Regions from separate parts of the Paenibacillus sp. 2TAB26 genome, predicted to be linked through region 2. Evidence: riboswitches for the same ligand, from Rfam matches in the RefSeq annotation. Region 2 holds a riboswitch; each other region holds the start of a gene.
The links. A riboswitch is a leader RNA that binds a small molecule or an ion and turns the genes downstream of it on or off. The one in region 2 is predicted to bind cobalamin.
Positions count from the first base shown of each region.

Region 1: it holds a riboswitch for cobalamin, as region 2 does, so the genes downstream of both, AB4Z50_RS20960 (DUF4430 domain-containing protein) here and AB4Z50_RS04410 (DUF4430 domain-containing protein) in region 2, are expected to answer to the same signal.
Region 3: it holds a riboswitch for cobalamin, as region 2 does, so the genes downstream of both, metE (5-methyltetrahydropteroyltriglutamate--homocysteine S-methyltransferase) here and AB4Z50_RS04410 (DUF4430 domain-containing protein) in region 2, are expected to answer to the same signal.

Region 1 is NZ_JBFRGC010000018.1:109,378-115,547, forward strand. It holds gene AB4Z50_RS20950 (ABC transporter ATP-binding protein) at 1-1,356, opposite strand, end outside; gene AB4Z50_RS20955 (energy-coupling factor transporter transmembrane component T) at 1,347-2,216, opposite strand; gene AB4Z50_RS20960 (DUF4430 domain-containing protein) at 2,209-2,982, opposite strand; cobalamin riboswitch at 3,159-3,359, opposite strand; gene AB4Z50_RS20965 (ABC transporter ATP-binding protein) at 3,374-4,039, opposite strand; gene AB4Z50_RS20970 (ABC transporter permease) at 4,036-5,691, opposite strand; gene AB4Z50_RS20975 (Fe(3+) ABC transporter substrate-binding protein) at 5,694-6,170, opposite strand, start outside.
Region 2 is NZ_JBFRGC010000003.1:329,771-335,940, forward strand. It holds gene AB4Z50_RS04405 (methyl-accepting chemotaxis protein) at 1-414, shown strand, start outside; cobalamin riboswitch at 562-763, shown strand; gene AB4Z50_RS04410 (DUF4430 domain-containing protein) at 934-4,656, shown strand; gene AB4Z50_RS04415 (S-layer homology domain-containing protein) at 4,733-6,170, shown strand, end outside.
Region 3 is NZ_JBFRGC010000009.1:161,075-167,244, reverse strand. It holds gene AB4Z50_RS12025 (winged helix-turn-helix domain-containing protein) at 53-298, shown strand; gene AB4Z50_RS12020 (TVP38/TMEM64 family protein) at 375-983, shown strand; gene kduI (5-dehydro-4-deoxy-D-glucuronate isomerase) at 1,210-2,040, shown strand; gene AB4Z50_RS12010 (DeoR/GlpR family DNA-binding transcription regulator) at 2,066-2,860, shown strand; gene kduD (2-dehydro-3-deoxy-D-gluconate 5-dehydrogenase KduD) at 2,865-3,620, shown strand; cobalamin riboswitch at 3,765-3,958, shown strand; gene metE (5-methyltetrahydropteroyltriglutamate--homocysteine S-methyltransferase) at 4,108-6,170, shown strand, end outside.

The DNA.
Region 1 (6,170 bases), on a different contig from region 2:
CAAGCATAGAACATCCGGCTCACCAAGCAGCACTAAGGCTAACGCCGCTCTCTGCTGCTCTCCTCCGCTCAAATCATAAGGATGCTTCGGCAAAATAGAGGAAATCTGCAGGGAATCGACAACCTGAGCTATTTTCCGATCCCGATCATCGAGTTTGGCGTAATCCGCCATTCGCTGAAGCTCCTCTTCAACTGTATCGTAGCTAAAATAAAGCAGTGGATTTTGCGCCAAATAACCAACTTTAATCGATTTATCCCGCTTCAGCTTGCCTCGCTGCGGCTTTAATAATCCGGCCATCATTTGCAGCATCGTTGTTTTTCCAGCCCCGTTGCCGCCAAGCACCGCCAAAAACTCATACTTGTACACGTTAAGCGACAGCTTCTTCAACACCTCTGCACTCGCTTTTTCGTATTTAAACGTTATTTCATCACAAGCAAGCAGCCATTCCTTTTTTTCGAGCTCGCTGCTTTCGTTGATTACTGAATGATTTGCGCCTATTGTATGTACGCCGAAAACATTGGAGAGCCACTTCTTCCCTTCACGCACGGTAAGCGGAATTTGATTTGCTTCTGGTAGGCTGCCAGCCTTCTGGGCAGATAGAAACAGCTTCGTAACGGAAGGCAGGTATGGCATTTCTTTCTGCGCTGCATCAACACCAACGAGCCGGCATAGCTCTCTCGGCGGCGCGTCGTATTTCACTTTGCCTTCCTCCAGCAGAATGATTCGATCTGCAAGTGGAATAACATCCTCCAGCCGATGCTCGCTTATAATAACCGTCATCGACATTTCCTGATTCAGCCGATAAATAAACTGCAGAAAATCTCGCGCCGCTACCGGATCAAGCTGAGAGGTGGGCTCATCTAATAGAAGCAGCTTTGGCTGCAGCAGCAATACTGAAGCAAGATTGATCAGCTGCTTCTGTCCCCCCGATATTTCATGAACGGATTTGTTAATCAGCTCATCCAGCCCAAAGAAATGGCTCATTTCGGCTAGTCGTTTACGCATAACCGCTTGCCCATAGCCGACATTTTCCATGGAAAAAGCCAGCTCATGCCATACCTGATCCATCACAATTTGATTTTCAGGGTTTTGAAACACCATGCCGATCTGTTCAGCCGCCTCGACCGCAGGCAGTTCCTCTAGCAATACACGATTATACTTAATGGTGCCTGAGCGTTTCCCCGTAGGCTGCGTTTCTTTTTTCAAGTGCCGAAGCAGCGTCGTTTTGCCGCAGCCGGATGCCCCACAAAGGACGACAAAATCGCCTGGCTTGATATTTAAAGTAATGTTATCGAGTGCTGCAACCGTTGATTCCGGATAATGGAACGTCAATTGATCAACCTGAATTACTTCCATGACCTTCTCTCCATTTCTTCAAGTACGACTGGTGTTAACAGAAAGGCGCAATAGCAAGCGTATGCAATGCCTTCCCCCCTATGAAACTGCATTGTTTCCAGACGCGGGTAAATAGTAAGCACACCAAAACCTTGCATCCAGCCCCAAATGCATACTAGTGCCATTGCTCCAAGAAACAATAGAACATACCAATCTCTACGATCCATACGATAGATGACATAAGAGCTTCGTTTAGCTGCGCCATACCCTCTAGCTTTCATAGAATCAGCGGTCTGAAGCGCCTCCTCCAAGGACCAGGTCAACAGCACACGAACGAGCAGCATGCCATCCTTGCTCCGTTTTTTCAAGCTGCCTTCGAGAATCGAAACCCCTTTTATTCGTTGAACCGTAGTAATTTGATCCAGTCTCCGCAAGAAAAGCGGTACGAACCGAATCGACATCGAGGTTAGCAGTGCAGTTCGCGGAGCGACTCGTGAAAATAAATACATCCATTTCTCCGTCGTAACAATCTGCTGAAACGATACAAAGGCTAGTAAAATGCACAATAAAGAGAGCATCATCGTCACACCATATAAAATAGCTTCCAACGTGATCGGCTGATCCATAAAATAAAATAAAATATGCCGCCCGCGATGAGAAAACAGCGGGTTAAGAACAGCAACTAAACCGCCCATTAGAACATAATAAGGAAGCAGCTTAAGCAGCCGCTTCCCTTCGCCATGAATGACAATAATTACCGTAATCGCAGCAAGTGACGTCAATAAGAAAACAGGATGAAATAAGAGCATGCCGAATGTAATGACTCCTGCATAATAACTGAAGCTCGTAACCGGATGTACCGAACCGAACGCACTATTCATCGAATTTTGCTCCTATATCCTCGCCAAGATCAGTTGTGTACAACCATTCAATAACATCACCTTCATTAACCTTGTAAACCCCGGCGCCCTTGTTAGGAAACTCACCGTTTACTCGGTACATCCAGCCGCTCTTCGCACCCAGATCGAATTCGTAAATATTATCGATGCCTTCGATATAAGCACCGCCTTTAACACCTCTGTATTCCATTTGTATTTTGTTTTTTCTCGTAATTTTCTTCAATACATCTAGAACGGTATCGTCCTTCTTGAACTCTACGGCAGTTGGTGCAAGCACCGTTCCCGTATCTTTGTCCGCGACAATTGAAATCGTAACCGTCTGCACAGGATTCGGCGTTGCAACAGGTGTGACGGGCTTCGCAGTAGCCGCACTGTCTGTTTTGGTTGGTTTCGCAGAAGCAGTAGGCTTCGTTTTTGGATCATCCAGTTTTGGCTCATTTGACTGCTTCGGCTTCGGGGAAGGCGTTGCTTGCTTACCGCCAGCGTTGTCGGTTGCCTTCGCGTTATCTTGATCTTTATCTTCGCTAGGCAACTGCGTTGCCTCTGCCGTTTCTGATGCTGAAGTACTCGTTGGCTGCTCATCAGCGGCTTTCTCCGCTTCTTTTCCCACTTGTCCTTCGTTGCTGGTTTGCACTTGATTGGTATTGGAATTAACGCTTTGTGCCGGACTGGCACAGCCAGCTAATAAACCAATAAACAGCCATAGGATGATTAAGCTTGGTAACCATTTCTTGTAGATCTTTGCCATCGTCTCTTTTCTACTCCTTTTTGTCTCATTCACACAAACCTTAACAATAAAAAAAAGACCCCCTTCTATTAGGGGATCTGCATGTCGAATGTAAGAATAGCAACCGTATATAACTAAAATATATGATGCGTCCTGCAAAACGATTACGCCTCCACATTCTTTACCCCCGAAGAATGAGAAACAAAATAAAAAAGGCAGGTTTCCTGGCTCGTGCGTCAACGCGATTCTCACACCTTCCCATCCTTGAATCGGACAGTGGCATTTGCAGAGAATCACTCTTCACATACAGTGGCGGGACCGCGCCGGCATTGAACCGGACTTCCCTATTAAGCAAACAAAAGCATGCTTTTGTTTGCACCTTCTCTATTCAATTATGCGATTATTTAATCAATCATATCGGGATTGCTGGGGTTTGTCTATACGGGATTTGAATGATTCGATCGCAAATAGCAGCTGCATCCTCTTGATCATGGGTGACGAACATACACGTAATTTGGGCTTTGTGAAGCAATCGCTTCAGCTCTTCCCGAATGCTTTGCTTTAAGTGTGAATCCAAACTACTAAATGGCTCATCCATCAACAGCATCAAGGGAGACGGGGCAAGCGCACGAGCAAAAGCAACACGCTGCTGCTGACCGCCGCTAAGCTCATGCGGATAACGCTTGACGAAATCATTTAACTGTATCAGCTCCAGCATTTCATCCAGCCGTTTGAATCTATCTTTTCTTGATAATCGATGTAAACCAAATAATATATTTTGACCGACAGTCAGATGAGGAAACAACGCATAATCCTGAAACACCATGCCTATGCCGCGCTGCTCAGGCTGAATAAACTGCTGATCATCTACTAAAACCCTGCCGCCAGCGGCAATACGTCCCGAGGCAGGAATCTCAAGCCCGGCAATAATCCGCAGCAGCGTGCTTTTCCCGCAACCGCTTTGACCAAGCACTCCAACAACTTCACCCTTCTGCATTTGCATCGTAAAGTTTTCTAATACACTCTTTTTCCCATTATCATAGCTAAAAGAAACGTTAGTCAGCTCAAAAAAGTTCATCTGGATTTCTTCTCTCCCAACCAATGATAAACAAAAACAGTTGCCATTCCCACCGTGATTATGAATAAAGACGGTACCGAAGCTTGATGAATTTGCTCATCGCTTGCATATTGATAGGCTTTTGTCGCTAGCGTCTCAAAATTAAACGGGCGCAGCAGCAGCGTCAGCGGCAGCTCCTTCATAATTTCCATAAAGGTAAGCAGGAAGCCTGCTAATATGGAGCCTTTTATTAAAGGCAAGTCAACTTTGAAGAAGGTAGCAGTCATACCGATGCCGAGCGTTCTGGAAGCTTCAGAATAACGATTGCCTATTTTATCAAATCCCGCTTCCACCGCATTAAATCCTACACCAAGGAAGCGGATTACATAGGCGAAAACAAGCATCACGAGCGACATGCTGAGCACGAGCTTGCTCGATCCAAAACCTAACCATGAATAGACGCCGCTTAATTGATGGTCTAGGGAAATAAACAAAGCAAGCACGCCAATGGACAAAACAGCACCCGGGATAGAGTAGCCCATTAAAATTAGCTTTGTTGCTGCAAGCGACAAAAGCGATCGATTCAGGCTCCGGCTTACATTGGCGACAATAACAGCAAGCAGCATTAACACGGTAATCGCAACAAGGGAAACCAAAAGCGTGTTTGAGACGAGCTGCGCAAATTTGCTGTTCAATACATCTTGATATGTCCATGTCGCCCAAACGAGGAGCTGAACTACTGGAATAGCGAACGAAAAGGCAAATATAACCGTGCTCACAAAAATAGCAGCAGCTGACCCTAAATAGGATAACTTCCTTCGTTTAAGCGGATTGAGCTTGCTTGTCGCGGAATGATACATTTTTCGCCTGCGAAGCAGTCTCTCCATAATAAACAAACCAATAATAGCGCTCATTAGGAGTGCAGATAATCTCAGGGCAGAATCAACGTCATACATACCAAACCATGTTTTGAAAATCGTTGCAGTAAACGAAGCAATGCCAAAATGTTTTGTTACTCCAAAATCATTCAATACCTCAAATGCGACGAGGCTGGCTCCGCCGATAATTGCAGCCTGCGACAAAGGCAATACGATTCGGAAAAAGATATGAAGCTGCCCTTTGCCGAGCAATCTTGCGTTTTCTATGAAAGCTGCGCTTTGCTTCTCCATAAAGGTTTTGGTCATCAAATAAATGTAAGGAAATAAAAACATTGAAAATATGAAAATAGCGCCTTTCATGGACAATATATCAAAATAAGCTTGGTTAGAGGTTACGCCGAGCGTATTTCGCATAAAAACTTGTATGCTGCCCGTATAGCTCAGCATAGAACCGTAAGTATAAGCTGCAATATATGGTGGAATAGCCAGTGGCAGCAAAAATGCAAAGTGAAAGAACTTCCGCATCGGGAAATCATAGGCTGCAACAAGCCATGCAAGCGACACGCCGATGATAACGGAGAAAAACACCGATCCTACTACAAGATATAAAGATTGAACGACAGATTCAAACAGCATATACTCTTTGATTTGCTGCCAGTTTTCATTCGGTTTGTCAAACAAACCGAAAAAAATATAAAGAGACGGAATAAAGGCCATGATGGCCCCTATTACGCTCAATATAACCCAGCCGTTCAATATTCTCTTTAAATTTCGCAAAGAGATGGAAGCCATCATTTTTATTTCCAACCTGCCTTAGCCAGAAGCTCGACTGCTTTTTTGTTATGATCGCCCAGCTTGGAGAAATCCAGCTTCTGTGTTTTAAAGTCACCCCAGCCCTTTAACAACTCAGGCTTTTCTGCAGCAGCATTTACAGGAAATTCGAAGCTTCCTTGCGTTAACAGTGTTTGCCCATCCTTGCCTGTCATGAATTCGATCAGTTTAACAGCGTTATCTTTATTCTTAGCATGCTTAGTAAGGCCTACACCGCTGATGTTAAGATGTGTGCCTGTCGTTTCTTGGTTCGGGAAGAATACGCCAATTTTCTCTGCAACCTTAACCTCTTCCGTATCCTTCGAATTCAACATTTGCCCAACGTAATAAGTGTTCATAATCGCAACATCACCTAGACCAGCAACGACCGCTTTCGCTTGGTCGCGATCTCCGCCTTCAGGATCACGAGCAAAGTTTGCTACAATCCCCTTCGCCCATTCTTC
Region 2 (6,170 bases):
GCTTCGGCTCATGCGGGCCATATCGAAGAAACGATTAATGAGGTGCTAGCCTTGACTGCCGATGCTGTTGGCGCGGTCACTGCAGGAGAGCAAGAAATGGAACAAGGATTACTCATCGTTCAGGAGCTGAAGGTATCTTTTGACACGATATGGAAGGAATCCCGACTTGTAGCCTCACAAATTGAAGACGTATCTGCTTCAACGGAGGAGATGGCAGCAGGCAGCGAGGAAGTGAGCGCTTCCGTTGAATCGATGGCGCAAGTCGCCAAGGATACTTCAACTCATGCTGCGCAATCGGCAGCAGACACTGAGCGGCAAAATCAGCTCGCAGCTGAAACGCAGCAGCTTGCTTCATCTGTAAATGAGCTTTCGGAGGAGCTTCAGCGCTCGATTAAGAGATTCAAAATTGAGTAATTTGTAACTGAAGTAGATTTATGATGAAATACGAGTCATAGTCACAATAAATTGAATAGAGAATTGTACAAGTTGAAAAAAAACGGTCAGAACCTTTGTCTAATCCTTTCAAATTTGATACAATTCACAAAACAAGCACTTACAATTTCATAGAATAGCTAATATGGTGCTGCCGTGAATCTATCATTCACAAGCAGCTTAATAGGGAAGTTCGGTCAAAATCCGACGCGGTCCCGCCACTGTATCGCGGAGCAGACGATCATGTTGTCCACTGTCATATCATGACGGGAAGGAGATCGTCTAAGCAATGAAGCGAAGCCAGGAGACCTGCCATAGGAGCGCTCTATATTTCTCACGAGGATGGGAGGGAGATGTTTATTCGTGCTTTTGCAATAGGTGGATTCCTATGCTTCCATGCGCACGTGTTTATCCAAACATCTTTCCACAAACGGAAAGATGTTTTTTTGTTGCCAAAAATGATTAAAGGGAGAGAAAACATTGCTTAATTTAAAAAGATTTATGAAAAAGAGTTTACCTGCAATTTTAAGTTTTGTATTGGTGTTTACTTTATTTGCACCACAAGTAGGTAAAGCAGCAGATCATTCTGCGAATGCTTCATTGAATGAGATGATTGATAAGACGGTTGAGTATTATAAAAACAAGAAAAAGCCTTTGACATCGTGGGTGGAAATTGTAGCGCTTTGGGGCGCTGGCGTAAATTTGAACGACGGCGACTGGCAGCTTCCAAGCTGGGAGAAACAGGAGCCTACAAATCCGGTACTAAAACCGGATAATGGAGGAACTGAGCATATCCGTTACATATTCGGACTGCTTGCTATGGGCGAAGATCCTGCTCATGCGTGGGAAACAGATCGTAATCTGTATGCCGAGCTGGCATCGCAGCAAGATGCAGCCACAGGAGCAATTGGTTCAACAAACAAACATATGTGGGCAATGCTTGCCCTTGATACTGGCGAAAAGCTAGGCAGCAACGTTGGAAAATGGGATGCAGCTGCTAAGAAAAAAGCAGTAGATTTTTTACTAAGCAAGCAACTGGCTGATGGCGGCTTTGCTTACTTCGGAACGAAGTCTGATCCAGATATGTCAGGGATGGGCCTGTTAGCACTTGGAAATTATCAGGATGACAGCGCTGTTCAAGCGGCAATTGAAAGAGTGAAAAGTTATTTACAAACGATAAAGCTAAACCAAGAACATATTATGTTTAGCGACAATAACTCGAATAGTCTATCCACTGTAGTGACCGGAATAACGGCTATTGGCGAGGATATTTTGTCTGATGTCTGGACAGCGAATGGTAAAACGGTACTTGATTCTTTCTCTTTATTCCAGCTTCAGGATGGATCATTTAAATACCTTCTTAGCGGCGGATCTAATGGAATGGCGACTGAGCAGGCGCTAATTGCCCTGCTTGATATTAAATATCAGAAAACGGTATGGCATCGATTAGAGGAAATTAAACAACCTATTTCTGTTAATATGAGTGTTGATGGCGTTACGGGTTCTGTTTATGGCAAGCAACCGGTAAACTTCACTCAAATTAAAAGGCCAACAGTGTTGGATGCGTTTAAGACTGCTTTGGATAATGCCTCACCAGCAATTTCCTACAATATTGTAGACAGCAGTTATGGCCCTTATATTAAAGGGGTTGCAGGACAAAATGCGGGCACCTTTGGCGGCTGGGATGGCTGGGTGTATACAGTCAACGGTATAGCTCCGAACGTAGGTGCAGGCTCTTACAAGCTTAAAGCTAACGACGAGGTTCGTTTCTTCTATAGCCGTTATGCAGATATTACAACTGGAACAACGCTTGTAAATGGCGCAACTAATCCATCAGTTGATGTAAAGCTTGTTGGAGATGAGTTCAACAGCAACGCGCTAGTGAAGAACAATTGGAAAATTAACTCTGACGTATCGGGACTGACGATTGAGTCGATCGTGAAAGAAAGCGATCAAAAGATTAAAATTCAATTGTCAGGCAAAGCTACAGAAAAAGCAGTTACCATCCAAGCACTGGGAGCAGCTTTAGTTGGTAAAAAAGACAGCACTACAATTACGCTGCGGGTTCCTGTAACCGCTAAGCTGCAGGTAGATGGCCGTTCCAGTTCGATTTATAGCAAACAAGCAGTGACGGTGAAAAACACGGTTAAGCCAGTCACTGCATTGGAAGTGCTAAAACAAGCACTCAATCAAGCAGATCCTAAAATTAGCTATAAAATTGATGACAGCAGCTACGGACAGTATGTTTCTGCCATAAACGGAGAAGCAGCGGGTACATTTGGCGGTTATGATGGCTGGATGTATGAAGTGAATGGCATTGCTCCAATGGTTGGAGCAGGTGAATACGAGCTTAAAGAAAACGATGAGGTTCGTTTCTATTACAGCAGATGGCCGGCTATTTCTTCGGGTTCGAAGATTGCCAATGGTGCTGTAGATCCATCGATTGAAGTAAAACTTGTAGGCGATGAGTTCACTAATCAAGCAACGGACATTAAAAACTGGTCAATTGATCCAGGAAATACAGGTCTTCAAGTTAATACCTTTACGCGAGATGGAAATAAAATAACGATTTCGTTAACTGGAACTGCAACTGGCGGCGCGATTACGATTAAAGCACTTGGGGCTGCTTTTGTTGGCGGACAAGATAGTGAAGATCTAATCTCAATTGCCGTACCACGTGTTGTTGGGGATACAACGGATCAAAGCTTTGCCATCAACAAGAACGAGAAAGAGGTTGTAGTTGGCGCAGCAAGCGGTGGTCAAGTAACAAACAATGTAACCCTTACATTTGAAACAACAGCATTGCCAAAAGTAACAGCGACACGCGGTACTACAGTACTTGAAATTCCAGCTGCTACAGTGGTGACAACAACGACATGGGATAAAGCACTAGCTCTCCCAAAAAATCTAAGCATCGATGAAAGTGGTCTGGCTTCCAAGCTGGATACCGTACTATCAGCTGACAGCAAGAAAGTGGAATCCATAGCCGTTCGCATTCAAGTTGGCGGTTCTGCAAAAATTCAATTTAATCAGCATGTATCCATCACGCTGAAGGGTCAAGGCGACAAGGAAGCTGGTTTCATTGATCAAGCAGGTGTATTCACGCCAATTAAGAAATACGCAGATTCATCCGTTCGTACGGATGAGGTTTATGCTTACAAAAAAAATAACGATTTAGTTATTCAAACGAAACATTTTACACAATTTCTTGCTTACAAAACTGCTGCTGTAACCAATCCTGGCGGTAGCGATGGCGGTACTGCTCCAATTGTTCAGAAGGTTACACTGTCCGTTGAGAAACGTTCGATAAACGAAGGCGATTTCGTTGCACCAATTACGGTAACTATACAAGATGGAGATACTGCTTTTACTGCACTGAAACGTGCACTTGAAGATAAAAGTATAGCAATTGATTACTCTGGTTCAGGCTCAAGCACTTATGTAAAATCGATTGGCGGTCTTGCTGAATTCGATAAAGGCAAGGAAAGCGGCTGGATGTACTCCGTTAACGGCGTTTTCCCTAAAATTAGTGCGGGTTCCTATACTTTGAAAAATGGAGACGTGCTGCGCTGGCAGTATACGAAGGATCTAGGTAAAGATCTTGGCGCTCCAACAGAGCCAGGTGAATCAGGTGGAATAGGCGGAGTAGGCGGTGGCGATAAGCCAGAGCAGCCTAATGCGACGAAATACTCAGATGAATCAAAAATTGCAAGCTGGGCTTTGGAAGCAGTAAACAAAGCAACTGCACTAGGCTTCATGCAAGGAACAAGTACGAGCAATGCAACATTCGAGCCTAAACGTAATTTGACACGTGCTGAATTTGCAGCGCTAATGGTTAAGTACTCCGGAGCTGACCCTATTATGGAGGATTCCGGCTTTAAGGATGTTAACAGTGGGGCATGGTATTATGGTTATGTTAAAGCAGCCAAAGAAAAAGGATTGATGTCAGGTGTAACTGAAACTTCTTTTGCACCGAACCAACCGATTACAAGACAAGAAATGGCTGCCGTTTTAGTTAGACTTAAAGGTCTTGCTGATGAGAATGCGCCACAAGCAGCAATTAAGGACCGTGACGCTGTTGCAGCGTGGGCTGTTCCTTATGTAAATGTAGCGTACCAAAAAGGTCTGATGACAGGAGATAACGGCAAGTTTAATCCACAAGCTCTTGTTACACGTGAGATGGCAGCTGTTACGATCATCCGACTTCATGAATTGAAATCATAATTTACTAAGCTGTCTCGTAGGCTATTGCAATAGCTGCGGGACAGCTATTTTCTTGAAAGGAGAGTGTGGATTCAGGATGAACAAAAAATCCGTATCACTTAAATCGTTATTATTGTTGGTTATATACGCATTAATGCTTTCTTGCGTCAGTACGGCTCTGCTGCCTATGCAGCGCGCGGCAGCGGCAGAAACGATGGCGGTAGAGAATGAAATGACATCAGCTGCGAAACAAATCTTAAGCAGCGGTACCATTAGCGATTGGGAAGCGATTGCCTTATATCGTTCTGGTCATGCGGTGCCAGCAAGCTATTTGAGCGGGCTGACTTCTTATTTAAAAGAGAACAAAGGTGAATTCCGCAAAGTAACTGACCTTGAAAGAATGGCTATTGCGATTAGAGCGGCAGGTGAAGATGCAGCCTCCTTCGCTGGCTACAATCTCATTCAAAGCATCTACAATCATTCGAGAATGACGAATCAAGGCACAAATGGCGTGATTTTTGCATTGATTGCTTTGGATAGCGGCAATTATGAGGTGCCAGCAAGTGCCTTATGGACACGTGCGAAGTTAATAGACTGGCTGCTCAGCCAGCAAAATACTAGTGGAGCATTCCCACTATCGGAGAAATCCGAGGATAATTTAGATATAACCGCCATGGCGATTAGCGCACTCGCTCCTTACCAAGAACAAGTAAAAGTGAAAAGTGCAATCGACAAAGCTGTAAAATGGCTGTCTTCTGAACAGCAAGTAAATGGCGGCTTTAACGCGTTTGGAGACGACAACAGTGAGAGTGTAGCTCAAGCTATTATTGCTTTGGCAGCTGTAGGAATTAGTCCAATGGAATCCAGCTTTATGAAAAAGAACGGGAATCTCCTAACGAGCTTATTAAGGTTCCAGCTTGCGGATGGTAGTTTTGCACATGCACTCGGTCAGCCATCAAATGAGATGGCAACGGAGCAAGCGTTGATGGCGTTAGCCGCGTACAACCGCTATAGCAAGCAAAAGCCGGCGTTGTTCAACATTTCGGCGGATACAGAATTGACGGGCAGCAAGCCGCAATTTGTAGACAATAACCTCATTTCCGTATGGGCCTATGATGCTGTTTATAGCGTGTTCGAAGCCAAAGTTATGGTAGGGGTAAGCGGTTCGGAGCTTCGCTTTGATCCGAAGAAGCAGATGACAAGAGCTGAATTCGCAACCTTGCTCATCAATCTATTGGAGGAAGCCCCTGCTAATGAAGCAGCAAAAGTGTTCAAGGATATTCAGCCTGGCGCATGGTATTACGGAACCATTATGCGTGCCAAGGAACTGGGCATCATTCAAGGGATTACAATAGACTCGTTCAAACCGAACCAAGCGGTAACAAGACAAGAAATGGCGATCATGATTGCCAAAGCTTTCAAGCTTAAGGGCAGCACAGATTCACTTCCTTTCAAAGACGAGAGCAGCATTCATGAAAGTGCAAAAGCATACGTCAATGCCGTATATGTGAATGGCTTGATGCAGGGCTCGAACG
Region 3 (6,170 bases), on a different contig from region 2:
ATTTAACGAAAGAGCATAATTTCAGCGCGCAGGGATAGAGGTCGAGAGATTTATGGAATGGGATGCGGGTGCTTACACCGTTGCATGGAAAGCACAAAAGATTGTACTGCTTCCGAAGGAATATGCGCTGCTGCATTTCATGCACAGCCATGCAGGGCAAACGCTGTCGCGCGAACAACTGCTAGACAACGTCTGGCCAATGGAGGCGCCGGTAGATCGTACAGTAGATGATCACATTTACCGGCTGCGGCGCAAGTTGAAAATATCCCGAACACTTCGTTGTCATTCCAAAACTTAAATTTGACACAATGCATTGCTCGTATTTATCTTCAATAATGATAAGCTGGAGATATCTACTATTCAGGGGTACAACAATGCTCAAAAAAACAGGTTTAGCTGCTTTGTATGGCAGTATTGCTTTTCTTATTTATCGTTATGGCGATGTGATTTTGACGTGGTTTCAGCAAGCGGATAATGTGCCGCTCGTCGTCATTATGGCAACGCTCGTCGCACTATTTCCTGTCATCCCGTATCCCGTAATCGGCGGGCTCATTGGTGCTGCTCTTGGCCCAGTGTTAGGCGCGGCAGTGACTTGGACGGGCTCAGCGGCAGCATCCATTGTGATGTTTCTGTTTATCCGCTATGGCTATCAAGAGTGGGGGAAGAAATTTCTCTACCGTTATCCAAGCATCGGAAAACTAACGGTGATGTTTGAGCAGAATGCTTTTCTGACGATTATGTTTGCTCGGCTCATTCCGTTCATTCCATCCATTGCAGTTAATATGTACTCGGCGTTAAGCCGTGTTTCCTTTACCGTTTATGCGATCGCCTCATCGATTGGCAAAATTCCAGCGATGCTGTTGTTCGCCACGATCGGTGATACGCTTATGACGGATCCAAGAAACGTATTTGTTACCGTCTTAGTATACGGCATGTTTATGGCGGTATCTCTTTATGTTTATCGAAAGTGGAAGCTTCAGTAGATTTCCTCAAAAACAACAAACGGCCTCTTCGCAAATGATGCGCGCGAAGGTCGTTTTTTTGTTGTACAATCTTCTCGAAAATAAAATGTTCCTTGTAATCCAAAATGTTTAAAATGTTCTTTTTATGTTCGTAAATGTGTGTTATTATAAAAACGAACAATAACAAACATTAGCGTAGCTTGCGAGGCGAGTCAAACGCAAATAACTTTTAGGAGGCTTTTATCCAATGGAAGTACGCCATACTACTAATCCTACTGATGTGAAGCAATATGATACGGAACGTCTGCGCAGCGAGTTTTTGATCGAAAGCTTGTTTGAGCAAGATCAATTAAAAATGACATATACGCATTATGACAGAATGGTTGTAGGCGGAGCATTGCCTGTGAACGAGACGCTTGAGCTGGAGGATGCTGCAACGCTAAAAACCGAATATTTCTTGGAGCGCCGCGAGGTTGGCTTCTTGAATATTGGCGGACCTGCTTCGATTTCCGTTGATGGGGAAGTATACGAGCTGAATAAGCTCGACGTGCTTTATGTTGGCAAGGGCAAACGTCAGGTGCTGCTGTCAAGTGTAGATAAAGCAAACCCTGCGAAGCTTTATTTCTGTTCCGCGCTTGCGCATGCTGAAATTGCAACACGCAAGATGACGATGGAGGAAGCGAATCCGACTCATCTTGGTTCGCAGGAGACTTCCAATGAACGTATTCTTTATAAATATATCCACGCAGACGGCATCCAAAGCTGCCAGCTTATGCTTGGTGTAACGAGCTTGAAAACGGGAAGCGTCTGGAATACGATGCCTTCTCATGTCCATGACCGCCGCATGGAAGCATACTTGTACTTCGACATGAATGATGATGCTCGCGTATTCCATATGATGGGCGAGCCTTCGCAGACGAGACATCTTGTTGTTGCCAATGACCAAGCGATTCTTTCACCGCCATGGTCGATCCACTCAGGAGTGGGCACAAGCAATTATACATTCTGCTGGTCGATGGCTGGAGAGAACTACACATTTACAGATATGGACGCCGTACCTGCAAGCGAGCTAAAATAGAAACATTCGCTACAGGGGGTGCACTATGCTTGCTGCCGAACGGCATCGTAAGATTATAGATAAATTGGAGCAGCTTGGCGCGGTTAAAGTTTCCGAGCTAAGCGAGCTGTTTCAAGTCACGGAGAAAACGGTTCGTGAAGATTTAGAGAAGCTAGAAGAGAAGGGATTGCTGAAACGGACTCATGGCGGAGCTGTGCCCCAGCATAGAGGCGAAGACAGCCTTTATCCGCTGCAATTCCCAAACAGCAAGCATCAGCGGGAGAAGGCGGCGATTGCGGAGCTTGCTCTTTCCTGCATCGAGCCTAATGATATTATTGCGCTTGATGCTGGCAGTACTACGCTCGAAATGGCAAAGCGTCTGCCCAATATCCCGGTTACGGTACTTACGAACGATCTGCTTATCATTCGGGAGTTGACTGCGAAGGACCAAGTAAGGCTTGTTATTCCCGGGGGCTACCGGCATAACAATTTGCTTATCGGCGCAGAATCGCAGGAATGGATTAAACGACTGAATGTACACAAGCTGTTTCTTTCCACAACCGGCATTCATATGGAATATGGGCTTACCATATTCACAGAAGAATTGACGAAGCTGAAGAAACTGTATATGGAAAATGCCAAGGTCGTCTACTGCCTTGCCGATCATAACAAATTCGATAAGGGTGCACTAATAACGTTTGCCGGTTTGCATGAAATTGACTATATCATCACAGACGAAGGTATAGATGCGGACGTTGCGGCGAGGTATGAGTCACAAAATATAAAAATGATGAAAGCAGCGCTTTCGGAAAATGGGAAGCGTACTAAAGGTAGGAGCTGAGCCGATGAGTTTGTTTGATTTGACGGGTAAAACAGCTGTCGTCACAGGTGCAGGGCGCGGGCTTGGAGAAGCGATTGCGCTTGGATTAGCACGAGCGGGTGCGGATATCGCGCTTGTCACGAACCAAACGCCTGCTGACAAAACGGCAGCAGCGATAAGAGAGCTTGGACGCAAAGCGATTACAATTCAGACTGATATTGCTGACCGAACGAAGCTTGCTGGAATTGTTGATCGTACAGTTGAAGAACTGGGACGCATCGATATTTTGGTCAACAACGCGGGTATCATTCGCCGCACGCCAGCTGCAGAGCATAGCTACGAGGACTGGCAGGATGTACTCGATGTTAACTTGAATTCTGTATTTCTCCTTTCCCAGCTGGCTGGGAAACATATGATTGAACAGGGCTCAGGGAAAATTATTAACATTGCGTCGATGTTAACCTTCCAAGGCGGAATTAATGTTCCAGGTTATACGTCCAGCAAACATGCCGTTGCCGGTCTTACCAAAGCGCTTGCCAGCGAATGGGCAGCTAAAGGCTTGCAGGTAAATGCGATAGCCCCAGGCTACATGAGTACAGACAACACCGAAGCGCTTCGCGAGGATCCTGTTCGCAGTGCTCAAATTTTGCAGCGCATACCAGCGGGACGCTGGGGTACATCGCAGGATTTGATTGGACCAGCGGTGTTCCTAGCCTCTTCAGCTTCTGATTATATGAACGGCCATATTTTGGCTGTTGATGGCGGTTGGCTGGTTAGGTAATTATATAAAAAACCAATAGGCTTTCCTTTTGCAGCGCAGGCTGCTTAGAGGAGAGTCTTTTTTTTGATATTATAATGATTTCCATTGTATGGTTATTATTTTGCGTGTATAGTTATTCGTGATCCTAAAAAAAGAGATCAACAACTGAAATAAGTGGAAATAGGTGCTCTTGCTGTATAGCTTGAGCTTAAAAGGGAAGTCCGGTGCAAAACCGACGCGGTCCCGCCACTGTAACAGAGGAGTCTAAGCGCTAACGCCACTGACCTTAAAAGGTTGGGAAGGCAAGCTTACGATGATGATTCTGGAGCCAGGAGACCTGCCTATTTGAACGACACTGATTTTACCTACGGGAGATAGGGAGGTGTTAAGACAGAACCGCTGTTTATTAAAACGCCGGGCGTCTTTACCTTTGCTTCTTTAAGGTAACGACGCTCTTTTTTGTGCTTTTATTTCATAATAATTACACTTATTAGGAGGAAATATGAACGTGAGCAAACTGCAAAACAGTGTACTTGGATATCCGCGTATCGGCGAAAATAGGGAATGGAAAAAAGCGCTTGAAGCTTTTTGGAAAGGTGATTTGGACGAAACGGTATTCCTTCAAACCCTTGAAAGTATTCGTCTTAACAACCTGAAGCTGCAAAAGGATAAAGGAATTTCTTTAATCCCTGTTAATGATTTTACGTTGTATGATCAAATGCTGGATACTGCAGCGATGTTTGGCCTTGTGCCAGAGCGTTTTTCCTACGAAGGAGGTCCTGTTCCCATTCAGACCTACTACGCTATGGCGAGAGGGACACAGGAAGCACAAGCCTGCGAGATGACCAAATGGTTTAATACCAACTATCACTATATCGTGCCAGAACTTGCGGGTGCTGCACCGATACTGACGGAAAACCGTCCGCTGATTGCATACCGCGAAGCCAAAGAAAAGCTTGGCATTGAAGGTAAACCTGTCATTATCGGTCTATACACCTTCCTCAAGCTGTCGAAGGGCTACGATGCCAAGCAGCTTCCGCAGCTCATTGAGCAGTTTATACCGCTTTATGCTCAGCTGCTTAAGGAGCTTGAGCAAGAAGGCGTACAATGGGTGCAAATCGATGAGCCAATTCTTGTTACCTCTATTTCTGAGGAAGAGATGCAATGGGTTGAATCGATTTATGCAAGGCTGAACCAAGCAGCACCAGCGCTTAACATAATGCTTCAAACGTATTTTGAAGCGGTTGAGCATTATGAAGCTGTAGTTGCTCTGCCGGTACAAGCGATCGGTTTGGATTTCGTTCATGGTTTGGAGCAAAACTTGAAGTCGCTTGAGCAATTTGGTTATCCGAAGGATAAGCTCGCTGGTATCGGACTTGTAGACGGACGCAACATTTGGCGCTCAGACTATAAGCAAAAGCTCGAATTGCTGCAAAAGCTTTCCGCATACATTCCAGCTGAGCGCACGATCATTCAATCGTCATGCAGCCTGCTGCATGTGCCGGTAACGGCAAAAAACGAAACCAATCTGCCAGTAGAGCTGCGTGAGGCGCTTGCATTCGCGGAAGAAAAGCTGGATGAAATCGTGTGGCTAAGTGAAACAGCGACAGTAAATGAGGCGGACATCTCAGAACTTCGCAAGCTTGAGCTTAAGCTTAACGGCGAGCGGATTCATCATTTATCCATTTCTCCTGCCCGCAATCGTCAAGCTGCTGATGCAGCAGCGGTTGCGGCGCATCCTTCAACGAGGCAGAAGCCATTTGTGGAGAGACAAAAGCTGCAGCAGCAAAAGTGGAATTTGCCGTTCCTTCCAACAACAACAATCGGCAGCTTCCCGCAAACGCTGGATGTACGCCAAGCAAGGCAAAAATGGAGAAAAAACGAGCTCAGCTCGCAGGACTACGCTTCCTTTATCAACGATAAAATTAAAAATTGGATTGAAATCCAAGAAGAGCTTAACATTGACGTCCTCGTTCACGGTGAATTTGAGCGGACGGATATGGTCGAATTTTTCGGAGAGAAGCTGGATGGGTTCGCATTTACAAAAGGCGGCTGGGTTCAATCGTATGGTTCCCGCTGCGTAAAGCCGCCTGTCATTTATGGCGATGTTGTATTTACTGAGCCAATGACAGTAACCGAAAGCGTGTATGCGCAGTCGCTGACAAGCCATCCGGTAAAAGGGATGCTGACGGGTCCGATTACGATATTGAACTGGTCATTTGTCCGCAACGATATCACACGCGAGCAGGTCGCATACCAAATTGCGCTTGCACTCTCAGAGGAAGTAAAGGCGCTTGAGAGCGCAGGTATAGAGATGATCCAGGTTGATGAGCCAGCTTTGCGAGAAGGCTTGCCGCTTAAACGCAGTGATTGGGATGCCTATTTAAAATGGGGCGTGCATGCCTTCCGTCTATCGACTTCAGCTGTGCGTGACACCACACAAATTCATACACATATGTGTTATTGTGAGTTCCATGATATTATCGATTCCATCCTTGCGCTGGATGCAGATGTCATCTCCATTGAAACCTCGCGCAGCCATGGCGAGCTGATTCATAGCTTTGAGGAGAA